One region of the Candidatus Seongchinamella marina genome, then DNA from elsewhere that is predicted to be linked to it. Evidence: predicted binding sites of a transcription regulator. Region 1 holds the regulator's gene; the other holds the start of a gene.

Region 1 (4,215 bases):
GTACGAATTCGTGTCAAGCGCCAGCCTATATCTTCTACTGTACCTTCAATATTTCTGTCGGGTGAACGAATCCAGTCACCAGTGGTAAAGGGGCGATCCAAGTAAATACTGAGCCCACCAATAAAGTTAGCCAGCAGATCTTTGGCGGCAAAACCCACGGCAATACCGCCAATACCACCAAAAGCCAGCAAGCCCGAAATGGACACACCAATACTTTGCAATACCCCCAGACCCGCAATGACCCAAAGACATATTCGAGAGAGCTGAATCACCGCACGGACAGTGGCTTTGTCGGTGGACTGGCTATTTCCATAGCGCTCGCGCATCAATTCATTCTCAACACCGCCGATCAAACGATGCAGGAACCAAACGACCAACAACACCAGAGCAGTGTCGTACACCTCAATTAAACGCGCCTGTAGGTTAGCGCCGACCTCATAAGTGTCCAGAGCGATGTATCCGACCAGCACCCAAAGCACGAGTCGGACGGGTCGCTCCAGCGCGGTGACGACCACATCGTCCCACTTGTTCCGATTGCTCCCTGCTGCCCGATGCAATCGCCGGATCAAATGGCCCAGCAGCAAGTGGCCCGCTAGCCCGGCCATCAGCAAGACCATCAAAGCCAGTAACTCCGGCTGCAGGCCAATAGCGGTGGCCACTGATTCCAGCCAGGCATTGAAACGATTCAAGGGCTAATCCTCTCGCAAAAAAAATACAGGTTTTTAGACAAGTTTGTCATGTTCAGGGCCCTCCTTAATTCAAGGGGAGTATATAAATTGTCGCACCGATTGAAGTCAACTCTGGAAGTGTAACGCAACTGATTGATCTATTTTGAAAAGAAAACTGAGTAAGATAAAAAGAATTTAAAACGCACGGTTTATAGCCTTTTTACATAATGGACAGCCTTTACCAGCGTGATATGTTGAGCCATCGAATAGCCAAAATGCCAGAGGACAGATAGATGAAGATGCTCAGCCCCATGGTCGGGGGTTGGTACAAAGACCTCCAAACCAGCGCTCTGTTTGAGGTAGTCGACTGGGACCCGACAACCCTGACAATCGAAACCCAATACCTCGATGGTGAGGTATCAGAATACGACCTGGATGCTTGGCGCGAGATGCTGTTGCAGAAAGCCGAGGCACCCGAAGACTGGCGCAGTGCTTTTGAGCTGGACGACGAAGACCTATTGGATCCCGATCTGCCCATGCACCCCGAGGATTGGACCAACCCAATCAATTCTATAGAGCCCGATGCCATGTACGGCGTCGAGGACTACTAGTTAAATCTGCGCCAGTTTTCCCGGACTAAGCTCGGCTTCACCACAGATGCAGCGCAACAGCGACAGGGCATACTCCTGTTATAACCGCGCTTTACGCTGTCGCCAGCAGCAGACAAGCCCATTGTTTTTATCTGCCACACCTGTATATAATTACAGCACCTGTATAAATAAACAGATAGGGGCAACCATGGAAAAGCTCACCAACAGACAACAACAGGTGCTGGATGTTATCCGCCAGCATATCGACCATACTGGCTACCCTCCTACGCGGGCTGACATCGCCAGAGAGCTGGGGTTCAAGTCAGCAAACGCCGCAGAGGAGCATCTTAAGGCCCTGGCCCGAAAAGGCGCTATTGAAATCATTCCCGGCGCATCCCGCGGCATTAAGCTTCCCGATACGGCAGGTATTCCTATCGTTGGCCGTGTTGCGGCCGGTAACCCGGTTCTTGCAGAAGAGAATATAGAGGATTACTGCGATCTGCCCCCTGAGTTTTTCAAGCCCAGAGCAGACTACTTTCTTCGTGTCACCGGTGACAGCATGATCGATATCGGTATATTTGATGGCGACTTACTGGCGGTGCACAGCACGCCAGTCGCCAATAACGGAGATGTGGTGGTTGCGCGCATAGAAGACGAGGTCACCGTCAAGCGCCTGCAAAAAGGGCCCAATGAGCATCAACTGCAACTACTGCCTGAGAACCCAGATTACGAACCGATCAAAGTTGATCTGCGTGAGCAGGGTTTTGCAATTGAAGGCTTAAGCGTTGGAGTATTGCGCCGTAGTCACTGACTGCGAGGTGTATACTGAAGCGGAAAAAAACCTGACAGAGCGCTGTTGCCGTCTGTTGGGAGCCGGTTTGCGATATCGAGAGCCCGGCGTTTGAAATTCTATCGCTGCGACTAGTGAAGGACTCTGGAGGCCTCAACAGTGGGCTCGATTTCTACCTCGCCCTGTTCGGCCATTTCGGCGGCCGCCTGTATCCCAGCCTGTATCATCGCTTTGGCGACTTCAAGGCTGTTGTCCATCATGTAAACGCGCGACTCTTCTGAGAAACGGATAACCACAAGCGGCTCGGAATCATCGTCAGCACGTTGCAATACGATTTCTCCGTCGCCCAGATCTACGATCTCTAGTAAGGATGCAGACACTCAATAAACCTCTCGTTGCTTTAACTTCGTTAACATTCTAACAGCCGGTCAGGCTCCTAGATAGCACTAAATCCGGCAGGCGCAGTGCAGCGCTGGATGGCCTTTACAGGACGACCGGTCTAGTACTCGTCCAAAGAATCGCCCATACGATCAAACAGGGTTTGCAGCTGAGCAGCCCAAAGCGAAGCCTGGTCAAACCCGGGTGCAGGTGAACTGACTGCAAGGTTGCCCAAGCTTGCGATTGGACTTGGGAGCGAATCGGCAGAAAGCATTTCGCCAATCCAGCCGCTCTCCTCCAGGCGCTGAAACTCCAAGAGTTCTCCCGGCACGGCTTTGCCATCAGCGACTTCGGGTAACTCGGCAACGCACTGCGGTGGTTGGACGGGCAAGCCGCCAGGACGGGTAATTTCAACTAAAAACCAGCCATAGGCATGCCCAAGGTGCAGCCGAACGGCCGGCAAAAATGCCTGGGTTAAGGTGATTGTCGCAACCGCCTCAGCCGCCAGATCACGGCGCCAGGCGGCGAGCAGGATTCGGGCCAGGTAGAGCGCGTGATTCGCCTGACCTCGAGCGGAGCTCATGTTATTTGCGCGCCCTGCTCTTGCTGAGTTCCTCTTCCCACTTACCCTTGCGATAAAAGGCCTTCCAACCCGTGGCTTTGCCATCTTTCTCGGTCATCACGTATTGCTCTTTGGACTTCCGGCTATACCGCACCTGAGCTCGATTACCGTCGTCATCCTCTGTTGGTGCGGCAAAGATGAACTTGTACTTGGAGTCGATCTCACTCTTGTGAGGCAGCAACTCATCGACAAAAGGTGCCCTGGTTTCCCGGTTACGCGGAAACTGGCTGGCCGCCAAAAACATTCCAGCGGCGCCGTCGCGTAATACGTAGGTATCTTCTACTTTCTGACACTCCAACTCGGGCATGGGTACAGGATTCATCTTCGGAGGGGCAGCTTCGCCGTTGCGCAACAGCTTGCGGGTATTTTTACACTCCTCTGAGGTACACCCGAAGTATTTACCGAAGCGACCGTTTTTCAACTGCATTTCGGCACTGCACTTATCGCACTCAAGAATGGGGCCTTCGTAGCCTTTGATCTTGAATTTACCGTGCTCAACTTCGAAACCATCACAGTCCGGATTATTGCCGCACACATGCAGCTTACGATCTTCGTCGATCAGGTAGCTGTCCATCGCCGCGTTGCACTTCTTGCAACGATGGCGTTCCAATAATTGCCGTGATTCGGCTTCGTCATCCGCGTCTTCGCGAATTGCCTCGTCACCAGAAGTCAGGTTAATCGTGTTTTTGCAGCGCTCTTTGGGTGGTAATGCGTAGCCGGAGCAGCCCAGGAACACACCCGTGCTGGCAGTCCGTATCTGCATATCTCGGTCACATTTAGAGCACTTGATGTCAGTCATTGTGGGTTCGTTGGGTTCCATCCCCGCAGGCTCGGGCTCTGCCGCTGCCTCCAGTAATCCGCTGAACTCGGCATAAAATGCATCGAGTAGGTCACGCCAATCCCTATCGCCGTCGGCAACATCATCCAGCCGTTCTTCCATACCTGCGGTAAAGCCATAGTCCAGAAGATCGGGGAAGCTTTTCTGTAGCCGCTGGGTAACAATGTCGCCCATTTTTTCTGCATAAAATCGCTTATTCTCCAGGCGCGCGTAGCCACGATCCTGGATAGTAGAAATAATCGATGCGTACGTTGACGGACGACCAATGCCTCGTTTTTCCAACTCGCGGACCAGGCTCGCTTCTCCGTAGCGAGGGGTCGGCTTGGTAA
Region 2 (4,215 bases), on a different contig from region 1:
GCAGCCACTCGATTGGGTACCGAATAGTAAAAACCGATCGCAGCGCCCAGTATAAGCGCCCCACCGGAGAAGAAGCCCCAGAAAGCTGCTGAGAGCACGGGACTCATGGTGTATCGAAACCCTTAAGGCATGGCCAGTACATTGCAGTCCAACTTATCGAGAATTTTTTCCGCGGTATTGCCTTGCATCATGGCGGCAAGGCCTGACCGGTGTGAATTTCCGACAACTACCATATTGGCATTGAGTTTATTTGCCATTTCAACGATGACTCTCTCGGGCGGTCCCATCATGATGTGAATGCGGCTTTTGTCTAAGCCAGTAGCCTCAATCAATTTACGCGGGTCGGGAGTTATCCGAAAATCAGGAAAGGCATTGACTACGTGAATCTCGGCGATGTCGCTCACGACCAATTTTCGTCCCAGTTCCAGAATATGCTCATTGAGCTTTTCGTAGGACTGGGTTCTGACGCTGATGTCTATGGCTGCCAGAATGACAGGCACCTCGGGTCTCTTTACTTGCTTGATCAATAGCACCGGGCTCAGGCACTCCCTGATCAAGGTCCAGTCAGAAGTAGACTTGAGAATGCGCTGACTGGCGCTGTGTTTGTAAGAGGACTTATACACAATGTCTGCATGATTGCGAGCAGCTGCGCGAACGACGGCGTGGTACCAGTCTTTGTCCCATTCCACTTCTGTGCTTACCGTTAAACCGCTTGCGGCAATAGGCGCCACTGCTTCTTCTAGTATTTTTTTATGATCACCCAGGCGCTGTTTTACGGCTTCAGCTTGCTTGTCTGCGCCAGAGACATCGCCGTGAATGCAACCGAACAAATGCAGACCGGCGCCCAGCCTTTCGGCGACCATGGCCGCTCGTTCAAGGGCAGGCTGTTCTTCACGCGTTGGATCGTGAACGACCAGAAACTTGCTCAATGCCATGCGATGCTCCATTTCATTTATCACCAATACGTCTATTCTCACCCATGCCGTTAGAATAGGCACTCTAAAATAGACATAAATACTGTGAGGATTGGTGCTGTGTGGCGGTAACTTTCTAGGCGAAGATGCCGTGAATATACCAGCGGCGCGCTAAACGATCGTGAAAGACCCAATAGTGCTGGCCGGCCTCTCCCTTGGCGATGTAGTAATCGCGACTGACAGCCTGTTGCCACCAGTTATCTTCTATACGTTCGGGACCGTAAACCAGCTCAAGCCCTCCTTGCCAGTAAAGCTTGCTACGCCGCTCGGGCAGGTCCCTGGGAGAGGGCATTAACCAGAAGGGGCGCTGGGCACAGAGGCTGTTGCCAGCGTCGTCGGCTGGCCTGTCGACACAGCTATGTACTGCAAATTCGGGTAAATGCTCGTTGCGGCAGCCGACCTTTTTTACGGCCTGTAGTCCCAGACGGTTACGCAGGCGATCAAGCAGGCTAGCAAGGGGTTCACGCTGTTTACGGGGGCTGAACAAATCGATGTTTTCCAGCTGCCCACTGTTCAGGGTGTCGCAGATTAGAGCCAGGCCTTCTACCTCTACCTTCAGTTCCAGTCGCTCCAGGCGAATGCGCGTCAGTTGATACCAGTTCTCCCAGTCGCTGTGGCTGGAGCTGCTACGTACCCGAATTTCTTCAAGAGAGTGATCGATACCCACTAATTGCCAGAGAATTTCAGCCGTTTGCAATTGTGTGTTACGCAAAAACCGGCACAGGGATTGTAGCAATAGCTGTATGGCAGGCATGAGTTCTTCATTGCCGCGGACCTCATAGCCAAACCAGTATTCATCACTGAAGTTTGTTGGGGGCTGGTAGTCCGGGTGTATGTTTTCTCGTTGTCCCAGCACCTGCTGTAGGTGTCCGGTGAATTCAACGCCGCAGCGACGTCCCAATGCTGAGGGCGGCAAGGAAAGAATGTCGCCAAAGGTATGCAAGCCTGCTCGGCGCAGTGAATCGACCGTGGTGTTAAACCCTGAAAGTAAGCTAAGGGGCAGGGGGGCAAGCCGTTCCTGTAAAGGATGCTGGTAGTCACTGGCCTGATTTTCTTCGCTGAAGGAAAGCAACCAGGCTGCTCCAGGAGTCGGTGCCAAACCATACTCAACCCGAAAGCCACGGCTGGCAATACCGTTACTTACTTCTGCGAGCAGTGAATCCATTCCGCGAAACAAGGCCAGGCAACTGCCGATTTCCAGCTGCAAGCAATCGGCCTCGTGAGTATGGAGGCTGGGCGTAATACTGTAGGCCCAACAGCATAACTGTTGTAGGCAGCGTGCCTCGGCGTCGGTTTCACGCTCCAGTAACTGCACAGGCTCGTCTGCCAGTAAGGCACGAACTGTTGTCGCTCCCATACCTTCGCGAATACCCAGTGCGGCGGCACAGTCGTTGGTTCGCAGCACCCGTTGCTTGGCCAGCACTACTATCGCTTGTTCCTCAGAGCGACTAAGGCATTGCAGGGGCAACTGGTGAAAACGCAGGCACAACCAAAGGCTCACAGTGCCGCTCCGGCAGGAAACTGCAAATACACAGGGGGCATGTACCCCAGTTTAGATTTATTAATACTGTACATATATACAGTATTATTGAGATAAGCAAAAATGTCCAGTTGGGGAAATAAAACCCGTCGCCAGATCAGGCAGGTCTTGCTAAACGTTCACTGCGATTGACTGAACAGAAAAAACAGAACCAGGACAATCACCGCCAGTAATCCCCCCGACGCGTAGATGATGTGTTGGTAGTGCAGAGGCTGACTGGCTTCCAATAGCGCCATGTCTTCAGAAGGTAAGGGGTTTTCGGGGGTGTGGCGGCTATCAGCCAGCAGTGCCTGGGCGTCTTCCCACTGGGAGTCGAGGATCACCCAAACACGCACATCAGTGACCCCGGTAATGGCCCAGTAGTTGTAGGCATTGATGTCTGAAACTCGACAGAGAACACCTTTCTCACGCAAGCTGTTGGCTACGTGGTTGGCTTCAATAATAGAAGTGTAAGTGCCGAGGAGCTTCATGGCTCTATACAAGCACAAATTGGTTGTGATGGTCGATAGAGCTGGGTGCAGAATTGAGTTGGATTTAAGGGAGTGACATGACAAGCAGGTAAAGCGTGGTTGGCAGTAAGCTTATGACTGCATGGGCCGAGGTTAGTAAGTAGCACAGGTTTTTGTCGATCAACGATAGTCGGGAGCTAACCAAGCACCAGAAGAGACCAATCAAGAAACCACAAATTAAGGGCACTAAAGCGATTGCTATAAAATAGTTGGAGTGCCCGGCGACGATGTCAGCTTTATAGGTGAAATATAGCGCCGACAAAAACAATGTAAGCGCGAGCTGGATCAATAAGATCAGAGAAACTTTCTTTCCCGCTATAAGCATCGGTTTCCAACTGCGCATTTGGATGCGTATCTATAGTCCTGGGTTTAACCCCGGAGGGTTGAATCCCTGTACGAGTGAGCCGCCGGCATTGTTGAGTAACCTGTTTGTCGTGACATGACAGTTGCCCTTTGAGCCATTCGAACCTGGAAATATCGCGTAATCTTGAGGAGGCGTTAGCAAAAGCCGTTCCCCAGCTTGAATTACTGCATTGTCCCACTGTTTCTGTGTCATGCCTACAGGGGGAGGTATGACTATAGAATCGGTGATGGGTAGTCGGTTTGGGCCATGATCAGACGTTGCGTTTTTAACGACCTGATTCTTGCTGCCAATTTTATAGCTGGCGTAGGTTACCGACCTGCCGTCACTGGTGGTTATAGTTGTTGCAGTATGGGCACCAAATCCAGCGGTGCCAATCACGTCCCTGGCGTTTATCTTCACCTCTAGACCGAAAGGGTCTGTGTGTATCAAACTGTTGAGATTTGCATATGCATACGGATTTGCGCCACCAGATAATCCAATAGGATCGCTTTGAACATATCGGCCAAGCATCGGATCGTAGTCGCGAAAATAGTTTTGATGCAGCCCAGTCTCAATATCGTAGTACTGCCCGGGGAATCTCAGGTTATTGACGACGGTAGCAACATCGACCTGGGCCTCACCGAAAGGTTTGTAGTTAGCGTTCCAGACAATATTGCTGGATTCGTTGGTTAGGGTTTGTGGCGTACCCAGATGATCTGAGTGGATATAGAAGAGCTCTGTGCTGATCAATGGAGGAGGGGGCGGCAGAGTCTCTACCAGCCGAATGCCGTCTGCTGCTGTTTTTCCTCCTTCATCAGAGAGCTCTACATATTCATTTCCGTTGCCATT

What was found. The regulator LexA, encoded in region 1, represses DNA repair genes until DNA is damaged. The targets are predictions, from matches to a motif close to ACTGTNTNTANANACAGT.
Region 2: a site for LexA is predicted at 2,541-2,558, ahead of EYC87_RS14475 (Y-family DNA polymerase). Genes of this name have one in related genera too.

The regions. Positions count from the first base shown of each region.
Region 1 is NZ_SHNP01000002.1:605,202-609,416, forward strand. It holds gene EYC87_RS07700 (mechanosensitive ion channel family protein) at 1-689, opposite strand, end outside; gene EYC87_RS07705 (DUF6763 family protein) at 962-1,279, shown strand; gene lexA (transcriptional repressor LexA) at 1,467-2,069, shown strand; gene EYC87_RS07715 (hypothetical protein) at 2,180-2,428, opposite strand; gene EYC87_RS07720 (hypothetical protein) at 2,548-3,009, opposite strand; gene topA (type I DNA topoisomerase) at 3,011-4,215, opposite strand, start outside.
Region 2 is NZ_SHNP01000005.1:172,961-177,175, forward strand. It holds gene EYC87_RS14465 (ZIP family metal transporter) at 1-107, opposite strand, end outside; gene EYC87_RS14470 (universal stress protein) at 123-935, opposite strand; gene EYC87_RS14475 (Y-family DNA polymerase) at 1,051-2,475, opposite strand; gene EYC87_RS14480 (putative signal transducing protein) at 2,634-2,984, opposite strand; gene EYC87_RS14485 (RHS repeat-associated core domain-containing protein) at 3,379-4,215, opposite strand, start outside.